Regions from separate parts of the Allobosea sp. F3-2 genome, predicted to be linked through region 1. Evidence: predicted binding sites of a transcription regulator. Region 1 holds the regulator's gene; each other region holds the start of a gene.
The links. Region 1 encodes PhoB, which activates phosphate uptake and scavenging genes when phosphate is short. Its sites were predicted from a motif close to TGTCATNNANCTGTCAT; they were not measured.
Positions count from the first base shown of each region.

Region 2: a site for PhoB is predicted at 2,865-2,881, ahead of ugpB (sn-glycerol-3-phosphate ABC transporter substrate-binding protein UgpB). Genes of this name have one in related genera too.
Region 3: a site for PhoB is predicted at 2,223-2,239, ahead of phnC (phosphonate ABC transporter ATP-binding protein). Genes of this name have one in related genera too.

Region 1 covers NZ_CP042331.1:5,484,667-5,489,842, reverse strand. The annotation lists gene FQV39_RS25400 (LysR family transcriptional regulator) at 1-126, shown strand, start outside; gene FQV39_RS25395 (SpoIIAA family protein) at 181-567, shown strand; gene FQV39_RS25390 (DUF3175 domain-containing protein) at 584-868, shown strand; gene FQV39_RS25385 (hypothetical protein) at 914-1,117, opposite strand; gene FQV39_RS25380 (hypothetical protein) at 1,130-1,309, opposite strand; gene phoB (phosphate regulon transcriptional regulator PhoB) at 1,417-2,115, opposite strand; gene phoU (phosphate signaling complex protein PhoU) at 2,381-3,100, opposite strand; gene pstB (phosphate ABC transporter ATP-binding protein PstB) at 3,177-3,983, opposite strand; gene pstA (phosphate ABC transporter permease PstA) at 4,023-4,907, opposite strand; gene pstC (phosphate ABC transporter permease subunit PstC) at 4,920-5,176, opposite strand, start outside.
Region 2 covers NZ_CP042331.1:4,137,904-4,143,079, forward strand. The annotation lists gene FQV39_RS19005 (creatininase family protein) at 1-511, opposite strand, end outside; gene ugpA (sn-glycerol-3-phosphate ABC transporter permease UgpA) at 511-1,392, opposite strand; gene ugpB (sn-glycerol-3-phosphate ABC transporter substrate-binding protein UgpB) at 1,466-2,791, opposite strand; gene FQV39_RS19020 (fumarylacetoacetate hydrolase family protein) at 2,990-4,168, shown strand; gene FQV39_RS19025 (methylated-DNA--[protein]-cysteine S-methyltransferase) at 4,388-5,176, opposite strand, start outside.
Region 3 covers NZ_CP042331.1:3,831,171-3,836,346, forward strand. The annotation lists gene FQV39_RS17570 (efflux RND transporter permease subunit) at 1-262, opposite strand, end outside; gene FQV39_RS17575 (efflux RND transporter periplasmic adaptor subunit) at 262-1,341, opposite strand; gene FQV39_RS17580 (TetR/AcrR family transcriptional regulator) at 1,492-2,184, shown strand; gene phnC (phosphonate ABC transporter ATP-binding protein) at 2,339-3,157, shown strand; gene phnD (phosphonate ABC transporter substrate-binding protein) at 3,235-4,149, shown strand; gene phnE (phosphonate ABC transporter, permease protein PhnE) at 4,304-5,176, shown strand, end outside.

The DNA.
Region 1 (5,176 bases):
ACGGGCTGCTGGCTCACGCACCCGCTGGGCCAGCCTCATCGCCCCGGCCTCGATGAATTCATCGGCTGGCTGCGCTCCGAGGCATCCCGGTTCGACGCCGCCACCCGTGCTCCCGTGGCGGCCTGATCATCGCAGGAAACTTCAACTCTTGCTCCGCGTTGTCTTGAGCAAGGAGGAGCCATGTTCACCATTCTGCCTGCCCCTGACCATGTCGGCGCCTACCGCCTGTCGCAGACGCTGACCAGCGACGATCTCGATGGGATCGTGGCCGATATCGAGGCGAAGCTCGCACGACACGAGAAAGTCGGCATCCTCGCCGACCTCACCGATTTCACCGATATGACATTGGCTGCCGCCTGGAAGGATGCGCGCTACAGCCTCGGCAAGCTCTGGGAGCTGCAACGCTTCCCGCGCGAGGCGGTGATCACCGACAGGGGCTGGCTCACCGCCTTCGTCGACCTGCTCAACCCCGCGATCCCCTTCGTGACCGTCCGCACATTCAAACCGGAGGAGTACGAAACGGCGCTGACCTGGGCCGGTGACATCGAGGGCGGACCGAATGCCTGACTGACAGGAGGACGCCATGCCCGCCCACAAACACAGGTGGTCGGCCGATATCACCAGCAGGAGCAACGCGCTCGATCTCGAGAAGGCCGTGTTCAAGCAAGGCGATCCGCGACGGATCGCGCGTTCGCTGAAGCGGTCGGCCGAACACAGCCGCCGGCGCAAGTCGAGCCCCTACCGTTCGGCGATGTCGATGCTGACCTTCTACATCAACCGCGCCGGCCGGAAGCTGACGGCCGAACGGCGAAAGACGCTGGAAGCGGCCAAGCATAGCTTGCGCCGCCTCTTCCACCGCGACGGCTGAGGCTCCCTGCCGGAATCCTTCAGGGATCATCCTGAAGAGGGATTCTCACGGAGACCTGCCACCCTTGCGGGCCGGATCGTGCCCATGGTGGCTGTCGCGCTCGCCACCGCCTCCCGAAACGCGAGAGTGCTGCCGTTTTTCATCGTCGGCCGGCGGCTTGCGGATCTCCGGCGGTTTCTTCGCATTCTGATGGGCGGCGCCGGGGCCACCATGCCGGATGGTTTGCGGCGCCTTGGTCGAGGTCGACATTAGGCAGCCTCCTCAACGGTCCTGCTGGAACCCCTGATGGGTCGTGTTGATGCGGGTATTGCCCTGCTGGCCCTGCTGGTCAGGCTGGCTCGGCCGGCGCTCGCCACCCCTGGCGCTACGCACATCCCGCTCCACATGATCCGGCCCGCCCGGGCCCTTGTCGCTTCGACTGGCCGGCGGGATGGGCGGCATCTTGCTCACGGCGACCTCCTCTGGCTCGCGTTGACATTCAGGATCAACGCGAGCGGGGAGGCAAGGTTCACCGCAAGTTGCGAATGAGGGTGCAGCTGGAGCGCCGCTCAGCTGCGCGCGAAAGTCTCGTCGAAGGCGTAGCCGGCGCCGCGCACCGTACGCAGCGGATCCTTGGAGTTGGCGGGCGTGATCGCCTTGCGCAGCCGGCCGACATGGACGTCGACGGTGCGCTCGTCGATATAGACGTCACGGCCCCAGACGGCGTCGAGGAGCTGCGCGCGCGAGTAAACGCGGCCCGGCGCCTGCATCAGGAATTCCAGCAGCCTGAACTCGGTCGGGCCGAGATGCAGTTCGCTGCCGGCGCGGCGGACCCGCCGCGTGGTGCGATCGAGTTCGAGGTCGCCGGCGGCGAGCAGTCCTGCAACATGGCCAGGCTTGGCGCGGCGCAGCAGAGCCTGGATGCGCGCGATCAGTTCCGGCAACGAAAACGGCTTCACCACATAGTCGTCGGCGCCGGTCGCGAGCCCGCGCACGCGCTCGGTCTCCTCGCCGCGTGCGGTCAGCATGATGATCGGCACGCGCTCGGTATCGCGCCGCGAGCGCAGCCGGCGGCAAAGCTCGATGCCGGAGAGGCCCGGCAGCATCCAGTCGAGCAACACGAGATCGGGCGTGTGATCGCGCAGATGCAGTTCGGCATCGTCCCCGCGCGCAACGCTATCCACCGCGAAGCCCTCGGCTTCGAGGTTGTAGCGCAGCAGCAGGGTCAATGGCTCCTCGTCCTCGACGATCAGGATGCGTGCGGCCATGGCGCGGTTCCGATTGGGTTTGTTCTGACGAAGGGCGCAGGGAATCCCTCCCCCTTGTGGGGAGGGGCAGGGGTGGGGGGCGAACGACCGGGCGAGCGCTCACCAGGCGGGACGCCCCCCATCCCCATACCCTTCCCCACATCGAAGTCGGCTGTTGCCGACTTCGACATCAGGAAATGCCCATCTCGGGTAAGCCCGAGATGGGTGGGGAAAGAAGGAGCCTTCCTCGGCCCGCGGCTCACAATCCGCAATCGTCCCCTCCAACCTAGCTGCCCGTGACCGCCTCGACTTCGATATTGGTCGTGTCGAGCTTCGGCCGGTTCACGTCGAGCGAGTCGCCGGTGATGAGATAATGGATCGTCTCGGCGATGTTGGTGGTGTGGTCGCCGATGCGTTCGATGTTCTTGGCGCAGAACAGCAGATGCGTGCAGAAGGTGATGTTGCGCGGATCTTCCATCATGTAGGTCAGGAGTTCGCGGAACAGCGAGGTGTAGAGCGCGTCGATTTCGTCGTCGCGGCGCCAGACCTCGAGCGCCTTTTGCTCGTTGCCGGCGGCATAGGCGTCAAGCACGTCCTTGAGCTGCGCCTGTACGAGGCGGCTGATGTGCTCGAGCCCGACCACCGCGCGATGCGGCGGCTGGAACTGGCCGGCGATGGCGACGGCGCGCTTGGCGATGTTCTTGGCGAGATCGCCGACGCGCTCGATGTCGGCGGCGATGCGGATCGCCGAGATCAGTTCGCGCAGGTCGTTGGCGAGCGGCTGGCGCCGGGCGATGGTCAAAACCGCCTTTTCCTCGACCTCGCGCTGGAGGTTGTCGAGGCGCTGGTCGGCGGTGATGATCTTCTGGGCAAGGCCGGTATCGCGGCGCACCAGCGCCACGGTGGAGTCGCCGAGCATGCGTTCGGCCATGCCGCCCATTTCGGCGAGGCTGCGGCGGATGCCTTCGAGATCGGTGTCGTAGGAACGGACGATGTGGTCGGTCATGGCGTTGTCCTCCGGTGCATCGGCCCGAAAAACGGCAGGCGGTTTTCGGGAAAGCCGATGCAAAACAAAATGTCGCTCAGCCGAACCGGCCGGTGACGTAATCCTGCGTCTGCTTCTTGGCCGGGTTCATGAAGATGGTATTGGTCGGCGCGAATTCGACGACCTCGCCCAGATACATGAAGGCGGTGTACTGCGAGATGCGTGCCGCCTGCTGCATGTTGTGCGTCACGATGGCGATGGTGAAGTCGCTCTTCAGCTGCTCCAGCAGATCCTCGATCTTGCCGGTCGAGATCGGGTCGAGCGCCGAGGTCGGCTCGTCGAACAGAATCACCTCCGGCTTCTGCGCGATGGTGCGCGCGATGCACAGGCGCTGCTGCTGACCGCCGGAGAGGCCCATGCCGGAGCTCTTCAGCTTGTCCTTGACCTCGTCCCACAGCGCGGCGCGGCGCAGCGCGCCCTCGACGCGGTCGTCGAGCTCGGACTTCGGCGGCTTCTCGTAGAGGCGGATGCCGAAGGCGACGTTGTCGTAGATCGACATCGGGAACGGCGTCGGCTTCTGGAACACCATGCCGACGCGCGAGCGCAGCTCGTTCACGTCGACGTCGTTCGAGATGATGTTGCGCCCGTCGAGCATGATCTCGCCGGTGGCCTTCTGCTCCGGATAGAGCGAGTAGATCCGGTTGAAGATGCGCAGCAGGGTCGACTTGCCGCAGCCGGACGGGCCGATCAGCGCCGTGACGTGCCGGTCGCGGAAATCGAGATTGATGTTCTTCAGCGCCTTGTGCTCGCCGTAGTAGAAATCGAGGTTCTTCACCGCGATCCGGATGGGAGCCTCGGCATCGAGCGTCTGCGGGGAGAGTTCAAGGGTCGAAAGCATCGACATGGTCCTCAAGGTCGGGCGCGACCGGGTTGGATTCAAGTCTTATTTGCCACCGGCGACAATGCGGCGGGCAATGATCGAGAGCAGCAGGATCGAGATCGTGATGATCAGCGAGCCGGCCCAGGCGAGCTGCTGCCAGTTCTCGTAGGGAGCAGAGGCGAACTGGTAGATGGTGACGGGCAGGTTCGAGACGCCGCCGGCCAGCGAGGGCGAGAACCAGAAATTGTTGTTCAGTGCGGTGAAGAGCAGCGGCGCCGTCTCGCCGGCGATGCGGGCGAGCGCCAGCAGGATGCCGGTCACCATGCCCGCCTTGGCGGCGCGCCAGGTCACGCTGGTGATCACGACCGAAGGTGGCGCGCCGAGCGCGGCCCCCGCCTCGCGCAGCGGGCCGGGGACGAGGTTCAGCATGTCCTCGGTCGTGCGCACGATGACCGGGATCGCGATGATGCCGAGCGCCACGCCGCCGGCCCAGCCGGAATAGCCGCGGAAGGGCTCGACCAGGATGACGTAGACGAACAGGCCGATCAGGATCGACGGCGCCGAGAGCAGGATGTCATTGATGAAGCGGATCAGGTTCGCGAGCTGCGAGCCCTTGCCGTATTCGGCGAGCCAGGTGCCGGCCAGCACCCCGATCGGCGTCGCGATGGCGATGCCGAGGAAGGTCAGCACGAAGGAGCCGACGATGGCGTTGGCGAGGCCGCCACCTTCAGTTCCCGGACCGGGCGTGACCGCGGTGAAGGTGGCGAGCGAGAGCCCACCGATGCCCTTCACCAGCAGCATGCCGAGGATCCAGAACAGCACGAAGATGGCGCAGAAGGTGAAGGCCGTGGCGATGATCTTCATCAGCCGGTCGGCGGTGCGGCGGGACTGGCGCACGCGGCCCCAGGGGGTGTGGGGCAGTTCGCGGGGCGTGGTCGTCATGGTCATGGACGAAAGACCTCAGTAGCGCTTGACGCGGGCGACCAGCAGTCGCGCGATGACGAGGACGACGAAGGTGACGAAGAACAGGATGCAGCCCAACGCGATCAGCGCGTTGAGCTGGAGCCCCATCGCTTCGTTGAACTCGTTGGCGATGCGCGAGGCGATGGTCGAGCCCGGATCGAGGATCGAGGCCGACAGGCGGTTGGCGTTGCCGACGACGAAGGTGACGGCCATCGTCTCGCCGAGCGCGCGGCCAAGACCCAGCATGATCGCGC
Region 2 (5,176 bases), 1.3 Mb from region 1:
TCGAAGTCTCGACCTCGCAGGCATGCTGCACGCCCTGCTGGTCCTCCAACAGCGGCCCGAGCGCGTCCTGAGCCAGCAGGAAATAGGTGGTCGCCTCGACATGCAGCCGCGTCTCGCGGGCGAAATCGGGCAGGAAGGCGGTCAGCGCGGCGATGTTGCCGCCATGGCCGTTGACGATCAGCACGCGGTGGAAGCCGTGGCGCTCGATGCTCTTCAAGAAGGCGAGCAGCACCGCGCGATAGGTCGGGATATCGAAGGTGAAGGTGCCGCCGAAGGCCATGTGATGTTCGGCCATGCCGCACCACAAAGTCGGCGCGACCACCACCTCGACGTCGGCCGCGCGCTCTGCTGCCGCCTTGCAGACACCGCTGCACAGGATGGTGTCGACGCCAACGGGCAGATGCGGCCCGTGCTGCTCGATCGAGGCGACGGGGAGGACGATGATGGTGTCCTTCGCCGCCTTGGCGCGCAGCTCCTCGGCGGTCAGGTCCTGCCAGAGCACGGAGGCCATCAGTAGCTCACCTTGCGTTCGATGAAGCGGAACTGGATCGCGGTCATGGCGATGACCATGATCAGCAACACCACGGACTGCGCCGCCGAGCCACCGAGATTGGAGCCGCCCTTGCCGTCGGAGAAGACCTTGTAGACCAGCGTTTCCGTCGCGCCCGAGGGGCCGCCGCCGGTCACCGTGTCAATGATGCCGAAGGTGTCGAAGAAGACGTAGACCATGTTGACGACGAGCAGGAAGAAGGTCGTCGGCGAGAGCAGCGGGAAAACGATGGTCCAGAAGCGGCGCATCGGCCGCGCGCCGTCGATCACCGCCGCCTCGATCACGCTCTTCGGGATCGACTGCAGGCCGGCGAGGAAGAACAGGAAGTTGTAGCTGATCTGCTTCCAGGTCGCCGCGAGGATGACGAGCAGCATGGCGTGGTTGCCGTTGAGCCGCGGATTCCATGGAATGCCGAGCGATTGCAGCCCGCGTGCGAGCATGCCGAGCGAGGGATCGAACATGAAGATCCAGAGCACGCCGGCGATGGCGGGCGCCACCGCATAGGGCCAGATCAGCAGCGTCTTGTAGACCTCGGCGCCGCGGATCTGCCGGTCGGCCATCACCGCGAAGAGCAGCGCGATCGACAACGAGAACACGCAGACGAAGGTCGAGAAGATGACGGTGTTGATGAAGGCCTTGAGATAACCGGGATCGGCGAAGAGCGTCTGGTAGTTCTCGAACCAGACGAACTCCGTCGAGGTGCCGAAGGCGTCTTCCAGCAGGAAGCTCTGCCAGACCGCCTGGCTCGCCGGCCAGTAGAAGAACACGACGGTGATCGCGAGCTGCGGCAGCAGCAGCAGGAAGGGGATGGTCAGCCCCTGGAAGTACGCGTTCTTCTGCATCGGCTTCCTTGAACGAGACAGCCATCCCGGACGCATTTGTCCGGGATGGCCCTAGGGATGCAAGAGCGATCGATCAGCGCTGGGCGGTGCGCTCGAACTGGCGCAGCATCTGGTTGCCGCGCTCGGCCGCCGCGTCCAGCGCCGCCTGCGGCGACTTCTGGCCGTTCAGCGCCGCCTCCAGCTCCTCCGACCAGATGTCGCGGATCTGGACGAGGCTGCCGTAGCGCAGGCCCTTCGAGTTGTCGGTCGGGGTCTTGTTGGTCAGCTCCAGGATCGGGGTCTCGAGATAGGGCTTGTCCTTGTAGAAGCCGGAAGCCTTGACCTTCTCGTAAGCCGCCTTGGTGATCGGCAGATAGCCCGACTCGGTGTGCAGCTTCACCTGACGGTCGACATCCGAGAGGAAGGTGAAGAACTTGGCGACACCCTTGTACTCGTCAGCCTTCTTGCCACCCATCACCCACAGCGAGGCGCCGCCAATGATCGAGTTCTGCGGCGCACCCTGCACGTCCGGATAATACGGCATCGGCGCGTTGCCCCAGTCGAACTTGGCATTCGCCTTGACGTTGCCGAAGAAGCCCGAGGAGGTCAGGAAGATCGGGCACTCGCCCGAGGTGAAGCGGCCCTCGCCGTTATTGGTGCGGCCGGAATAATCGTAGGTCTTGTCCTTCTGCAGCTCGACCAGATTGGTCCAGTGCTTGAGGAAGGCCGGGCTCTTGTTGAAGTTCAGCACGGCGTCGAAGCCAGCCATGCCGTTGACCTTGGTCGAGAGCGCCACGTTATGCCAGGCGCCGAACTGCTCGATATTGGCCCAGGTCGCCCAGGCATTCGAGACGCCGCACTTGTCATAGCCGGCAGCCTTCAGCTTCTTGGCGGCCTCGAAGGTCTCGGGCCAGGTCTTCGGCGGCTTCGCCGGATCGAGGCCCGCCTTCTTGAAGGCGTCCTTGTTGTACCACATCACCATCGAGGAGGAGTTGAACGGCATCGAGAGCATGTCGCCCTTAGCCGTCGAATAATAGCCGGTGATCGCGGGGAGATAGGCGTTCGGGTCGAACTTCTCGCCGGCTTCCTTCATCACCTCGTGGACCGGCTTGATCGCGCCCTTGGCCGACATCATCGTGCCGGTGCCGACCTCGAAGACCTGCAGGATATGCGGCGCCTGGCCGGCGCGGAAAGCGGCGATGCCGGCGTTCAGCGTGTCGGGATAGGAGCCCTTGTAGACGGGAACGACCTTGTAGTCCTTCTGCGAGGCGTTGAAGTCCTCGGCGAGCTTGACGACCACGTCGTTGTTGGCGCCGGTCAGGGCGTGCCACCACTGGATTTCGGTCTGCGCGAGAGCGGGGGCGGTGCCGGCGAGCGCGAAGGCCGCGACCGACATCAGGATGCGCGATTTGATGGTCATGGACTGTCTCCCTTCCGCGGGCGGACCCCGCCGCGGTTCTTGTCGTTGGTGCGCAAGCTAGCATGAAGCGCGGGCGACAGTTCAATGACAAAACGATGACAGTTTTTGCAAGCCACATATGGCCGCTGCCGGCTTGCGCATTCACGCATAAACGGCTGATCTGCGCATCCTGACTCGCCTTCGTTTCCGGACCGGATCATGCCAAACCTCGCCCTCGCCGTTTCGACGACCCTGCCGCAGGACGCCGGCGCCGCCGCTCTGGCCGGCCGCGTCTGGCGCCCTGATCTCGGCGGCCCGGCGGTGGTCATGCTGCGCGACGGCCAGGTCATCGACATTACCGCCGCTTTCCCGACCAGCCGCGACCTCTGCGAGAGCGCCGATCCGGCGGCCGCACTGCGCGCGGCGAAGGGCGAGGCTCTCGGCCCGCTTGCCGAGATTCTGGCCAACACGCCCGTGGACGGCCGCGATCCGAAGCGCCCCTGGCTGCTGTCGCCGCTAGACCTTCAGGCGGTGAAGGCGGCCGGCGTCACCTTCGCGGTCTCGATGCTGGAGCGCGTCATCGAGGAGAAGGCGCGCGGCAACCCGGCCGCCGCTGCCACGATCCGGAGCGAAATCGGAAAACTGATCGGCGACGACCTCTCCAAGCTGAAACCCGGCTCGCCCGAGGCGATGCATCTCAAGGAGGTGCTGATCAGGCAGGGCGCCTGGAGCCAGTATCTCGAGGTCGGCATCGGGCCGGACGCGGAGATCTTCACCAAGGCGCCGCCGATGTCGACGGTCGGCACAGGCGCCGATGCCGGCCTGCATCCGGCCTCGAGCTGGAACAACCCGGAACCCGAGATCGTCCTGATCGTCGCCTCCGACGGACGCATCGTCGGCGCTACGCTGGGCAACGACGTCAACCTGCGCGATGTCGAGGGCCGCTCGGCCCTGCTGCTCGGCAAGGCCAAGGACAACAATGCGGCCGCCGCGGTCGGCCCCTTCATCCGCTTCTTCGATGCCGGTTTCACGCTCGATCATATCCGCAAGACGACCGTGACTTTGACGGTCGAGGGCGAGGACGGCTTCACGCTGGAGGGCTCGTCCTCGATCGCCAAAATCAGCCGCGACCCGGCTGATCTCGCCGCCCAGATGATCAGCCCGCATCATCAGTATCCGGACGGAGCAGCGCTCTACCTCGGCACCATGTTCGCGCCGATCAAGGATCGCGATGCGCCGGGCGGCGGCTTCACTCACAAATACGGGGACATCGTCACCATCGCAGCGCCCGAGCTCGGCAGCCTCGTCAACCGGATGAAGCGCACCGACGCCTGCGAACCCTGGACCTTCGGCGCCTCGCATCTGATGCGCCACCTTGCCAAGCGTGGGCTGCTTTAGAGCCTGCTTCCTTTTCGGCGGAACCGCGCCGTCATTCCGGGGCAGGCCGAAGGCCTGAGCCCGGAACCCATGAACACCGTCTCAGCAGGAAGAGCAGTCCTCCGAACCGGTCCGGCCCTATCTGGAGCGTCGTGTTCATGGGTTCCGGGCTCTTCGCTGACGCGAAGCCCCGGAATGACGGCGCGGTTCCGGTAAGGCGCCGCAGACTCTGCGGGAGGCTCAGCCAGCGGCCGCCTGGCCAGCCTCCCAGCCGAGGATGGCGCGCTTGCGCGTCAGGCCCCAGTGATAGCCGGTGAGTGCGCCAGACTTGCCGATGACGCGGTGGCAAGGCACCACGAAGGAGATCGGGTTCTTGCCCACCGCCATGCCGACCGCGCGCGCCGCTGTTGGGCGGCCGATATGGTTGGCAACGTCGCCATAGGTCGTGGCGCAGCCGACCGGGATCCTGAGCAGCGTCTCCCAGACCCTGACTTCGAAATCGGTGCCGATCAGCACGACACGCAAGGGCGTCTCGGGAGTCCAGGCCTTGGGCTCGAAGATGCGGCCAGCATAGGGCGCCGTCAGAGCCGGATCGTAATGATAGTCGGCATGGGGCCAGCGCCGCATCATGTCGGCCAGTGCTTCGGCACGCCCGCCCACGACCTTGCCGCCGTCGACGCTGTTCGAAACCCAGCCGAGCCCGGCAAGGCCACGATCAGTGACCACGATGAGCGCCTCGCCGAAGGGAGAGACATGGAAGCCGTAGGAGAGCTTCAGCCCCTCTCCGCCGAGCTTCCACTCGCCGGGCGACATCGCCTCATGCGTCACGAAGAGATCGTGCAGCCGGCCGGGGCCGGAAAGCCCGACCTCGAGCGCGGTGTCGAGGATGCTGGCGGAGGAGGCGAGCAGCCCCTTGGCATGGTCGAGCGTGATCGCCTGCAGGAAGGCTTTCGGCGTGAGGCCGCACCAGCGCCGGAAGAGATGATGGACATCGGTCGGAGTCGCGCCGGCCGCATCCGCGATCGCCTC
Region 3 (5,176 bases), 1.7 Mb from region 1:
GCTCCTGGCGGCTGGCCGAGGAGATGATCTCGATACCCTCGATGCCGGCGATCGAATTCTCCAGGATCTGCGTGACCTGGGTCTCGATAATCTCGGCCGAGGCGCCGCGATAGATCGTCTGCACCGAGACGATCGGCTCGTCGATGTTCGGGTATTCGCGGACCGTGAGGCGGCCATAGCTGACGATGCCGATCAGCATCACCAGCAGGCTCAGCACCGTCGAGAGGACGGGCCTGCGGACGAAGAGTTCGAAGAGACTCATCAGAGCTGGCTCGTCTGGACGGGCTTTTCCTTGACGGAGATGGTGCTGCCGTCGCGCAGCCGCATCTGACCAGCGGTGATGATCTGCATGCCGGGCTTCAGCCCGCCGACCACCTCGACCTTGCCGGGCAGCCGCTTGCCAAGCTCGACCGCGACCCGGCGCGCCTTGCCGTTCTCGGCCACGTAGATGATCTTGCCGATACCATCAGGCACCACCGCCATCTCGGGGACGACGATAGCGTTCTCGCGCCGGTCGATCGTGATCGACAGCCGGGCGAACAGGCCGGGCTTCAGGGCAAGATCGGCGTTCGGGACGTTGGCGCGCAGGCGGATCGCGCGGCCGTTGACGTCGACGACCGGGTCGATTGCGAAGATCTGACCGGTGAAGGTCCGGTCCGGAACGGCGTCGACGCGCACCTGGACGGGTTGACCGACCTTGACGCGGCTCAGATAGATTTCGGGCACCCGGAAATCGACCTTGATCGGATCGATGCTGGTCAGCACGATCAGCGGCTTTCCGACCGAGACGTAATCGCCGACGCCGACCGAGCGCAGGCCGACGACGCCGTTGAACGGCGCGACGATGGTCGATTGCGCGAGCTTGGCCTTGGCGAGCTGCACGCGGGCCTCGCTGGACGCGAGTTTCGCCGTCGACTCTTCGACCGCGACCTGCGTGCCCGAGCCGCGCTGCACCAGCGACTTCAGCCGCTCATTGGTGTCGCGCGCCAGGCCGAGATCGGCCAGCGCCTGCTTGAGCTCGGCGTCGAGGATGGCGGTGTCGAGCTTGACCAGATCCTGCCCGGCCTTGACGCGCTCACCCTCCTTGAAGCCGAGAGCGACGACGCGGCCGGCGATCTCGGGAGCGATGACCACGGATTCATCGGCGGCGAGCGTGCCGAGCGCCTCGACCTCCTCATTGACGGTCATCAACTCGACGGCAGCGACTTCCACCGGTACGGCACGCGGCCCCGAAACGGCGCTGGCCTGGGCCTGCTGCGAGCCGGCGCGCTGGTTGCGGTAGGCGTAATAGCCGCCGCCGGCGAGAGCCGCGACCACGACGAGGAGAACAAACCGCTTCATAAGACTGGACGCTCCGATACCGCGTGACTATCTTAGACTGGACAGTCCAGTTTGATAAGAGGCCCAGTGGTCGGAAGCATGGCTGACACCCCCCTCCGTCGACACCGGGCAACCCCTCTCACCGAACCGGCAGGCGCCGAGGCAAGACCCGTGCCGAAACCCCTCCGGCGAAACGGCGCCAAGCCCCGCCTGCTCGACTCCAACCAGACCGAAACAAGCCCGGCCAAATCCCCATCGGCCGAACGTGCGCGCCCCGACAAGCACGACGCCATCACCCGCGCGGCCGCCGAGACCTTCCTCGCGGAGGGCTTCGAGCGCGCGAGCCTCGACCAGATCGCTCATCGGGCCGGTGTTTCGAAACAGACGATCTACAGCCATTTCGCCGATAAGGAAGCGCTCTTCAAGGCGATTTGCGCCCAGCTCACGGAAACGTTGACTGCGCCTTTGCAGCAAGCTTCGCCTGCCGCTGATCTGCGCAGCGCCCTGACGCGCCTGGGCGAAGACATGCTCAAGCTCATGCTGCGCCCCGCCTCCCTCGATCTGCACCGGCTGGTGGTGAGCGCCTCGCCGCGCTTTCCCGAACTCGGCCGTGGCGCCTACGAGGCAGGCGCCAAGCGAATGAGCGATGCCATCGTGACGCTGCTGATCGAACGCTCGCGTGTCGGCGACGGCGTCGCCCGTCCGGTCGGCCTCGACGAGGCCGAGCGGCTCGCCGAGCAATTCGTCGGCATGCTGCGCGGCCTGCATCAATTGCGCGGGCTTCTCGGGATCAAGCCGATGCCGGTCACCCAGCGGAAAGCCTATGTCCGCGCCTGCGTCGATGCGCTGCTGAACGCGCTCTGACCGGGCTTCCCGACAGCTCCGGCTTCGCCCCGGCCTGCTGTCACGCCGCTGTCATCCGCGGCCGCTAGCTCTCGTCGCATGGAGACGCGCTGCCCCTCGGCTTTCGCCGGACGGGGCTGCGCTCATGCCCGCATCGTGCGCGAGAACCCATCACATGCTGCGTATCGAAGGTCTGACCAAGCGCTTTGGCGACAGGAATGCTGTCGACAATGTCTCGCTGTCGATCCCGAAGGGAGAGATGGTTGGCGTGATCGGCAGGTCCGGAGCCGGCAAATCAACCCTGCTGCGCATGCTCAACCGGCTGGCGGAGCCGACCTCGGGCCGGATCGTCTGCGAGGAGCAGGAGATCACCGCGCTGAAGGGGGCGTCGCTCAGGCGCTGGCGCCGTGATACGGCGATGATCTTCCAGCAGTTCAACCTCGTCGGCCGCCTCGACGTGCTGACCAACGTGCTGCTCGGGCGCCTGAACCACCGTTCCGCCGCCCTGACCCTGGTCAAGAGCTTCTCCGAGGACGACAAGATCCGCGCCATCGCGGCACTCGAGCGTCTCGATATGGGACATCTGCTCGCACAGCGCGCCGAGACCCTGTCCGGCGGCCAGCAGCAGCGCGTCGCCATCGCCCGCGCGCTCGTCCAGGAGCCGCGCATCATCCTCGCCGACGAGCCGATCGCCTCGCTTGACCCGCGCAATACACAGGTCGTCATGGACGCGCTGTTCCGCATCAACCGCGAGGACGGCATCACCGTGATGTGCAACCTGCACGACCTCGACATCGCCGCGAAGTATTGCGACCGGCTGATCGGCATGGCGGCCGGTAAGGTCGTGTTCGACGACGTGCCGCAGGCGCTGACCCGCGAGGTCGCCGCCGAGCTCTACGGCATCGAGGCCAAGGATGCCGGCGCCGAAGCTCTGGACGCGCTCGACGCCATCGCCGCCTCCGAAGCCAAGCGCGCCCGCCAGAAGATCGCCTGACACGCGAAGGATCGCCGGTGCGGCCGGAGGCCGTCGCCGCGGGAAGACCATTACGACAGCAACCAGGAGCAAGCCCAATGCTGACCCGTCGCCATACCCTCAAGCTCGCCGCCGCCGGCCTCGCCGCCGCTGCCGCCCCGGCTTTCGCCCAGGACTGGAAGGCGAAGTATCCGGAGCTGGTCTTCGCGATCATCCCGGCCGAAAACGCTTCGGGCGTCGTCGAGCGCTACACCCCCTTCGTGAACTATCTCGCGAAGGAGCTCGGCACCAAGGTGACGCTGCGCATCGCCAATGACTACGCCGCGATCATCGAGGGCCAGCGCGCCGGTAACATCCACATCGGCATGTACGGCCCGGCGTCCTTCGCCCGCGCCCGCATGACCGGCGCCAAGGTCGACGCCTTCGCGATCGAGACCAACCTCGACGGCACCAAGGGCTATCACTCGGTCTTCTACGTGAAGAAGGACTCGCCCTATCAGAAGGTCGAGGACCTCAAGGGCAAGAATCTCGGCCTCGTCGACCCGAACTCGACCTCGGGCAACAACGTGCCGCGCTTCGTCCTCAACCAGATGAAGATCGAGCCGGAAACCTTCTTCTCGAAGGTCGTCTACACCGGCAGCCACGAGAACGCGGTCATCGCGCTGCAGCAGGGCACCGTCGACATCGCCGCCAACTGGTGGAACGACGAGCAGGAGTCGAATCTGCAGCGCATGGCCCGCAAGAACATGGTCAAGGCCGACGACTTCCGCATCATCTACAAGTCCGAGCAGATCGTGAACTCGCCGATGGCCTATCTCTCCGACATGCCGGAAGAGCTCAAGGCCAAGATCCGCGACGCGGTGCTGAACCTCGCCGCCAAGGACAAGGCCGCCTTCGACAAGATCTATGAAGGCAAGCAGGGCCCGCTCGTCGCGGTCGACAACAAGTCCTACGACCCGATCGTCGAGCTGAACAAGTTCGTCGACGAGTTGCGCAAGAAGAAGTCGTCGTAAGCAGCACGCTCGCTCTTGCCGTCATGGTCGGGCTTGTCCCGACCATCCACGTCTTCGCTGACCAAGTTCCGCGTTCAAGACGTGGATGCTCGCCACAAGGGCGAGCATGACGGGCTGCGGCGCAACCTGGCGCGATCCCCGGTAACGGACGCTCATGACCCTCGCGATCGACCGCAACGACCCGGCCATCCGGGCCCATGCCGAGGCTTATCGGCAGGCGGCCACGGCCAAGCGTCGCCAGGCCCTCATCGGCATCGCCGTCTTCATCGTCTGCGTCCTGCTCGCAGCGAGGGGCTCGGAAGTCGATCTCGCCAAGTTCGCCGAGAACATCCACCGCTTCCCGAAATACATCTACGAGACGCTGCCGACACTGCGGCTCGGCAGCCTCGGCTCCGACTTCGCGGAATGGTACTGGGGCTGGAAGGGTTGGCTGAAGCTGCTCTGGCAGACCATCCTGATCGCCTATGTCGGCACGGTGCTCGGCGCCATCGGCGCCTTCCTGTTCTGCTTCGCCGCCGCCGCCAATCTCGGCCGCGCACCCTGGCTGCGCTTCGCGGTGCGCCGCTTCCTCGAATTCTGCCGCACCGTTCCGGAGATCGTGTTTGCACTGATCTTCGTCATCGCCTTCGGCCTCGGCCCGCTGCCCGGCGTGCTCGCCATCGCCATCCACACCATGGGTGCGCTCGGCAAGCTCTTCTCCGAGGTGGTCGAGAATATCGACCTGAAGCCGGTCGACGGCATCACCGCTTCCGGCGGCAGCTGGTGGCAGATCGTGCGCTTCGCCGTGTTGCCGCAGGTGCTCTCCAATTTCGCGAGCTATGCGCTGCTGCGCTTCGAGATCAATGTCCGCGGCGCCTCGATCATGGGCTTCGTCGGCGCCGGCGGCATCGGCCAGGATCTGATCGAGGCGATCCGCAAATTCTACTTCACCGATATCAGCGCCATCCTGCTGCTGATCATCGTCACGGTGATGCTGATCGACTACGGCACCGAGCGGCTGCGCCACGCCCTCCTCAGCCTGGAGCAC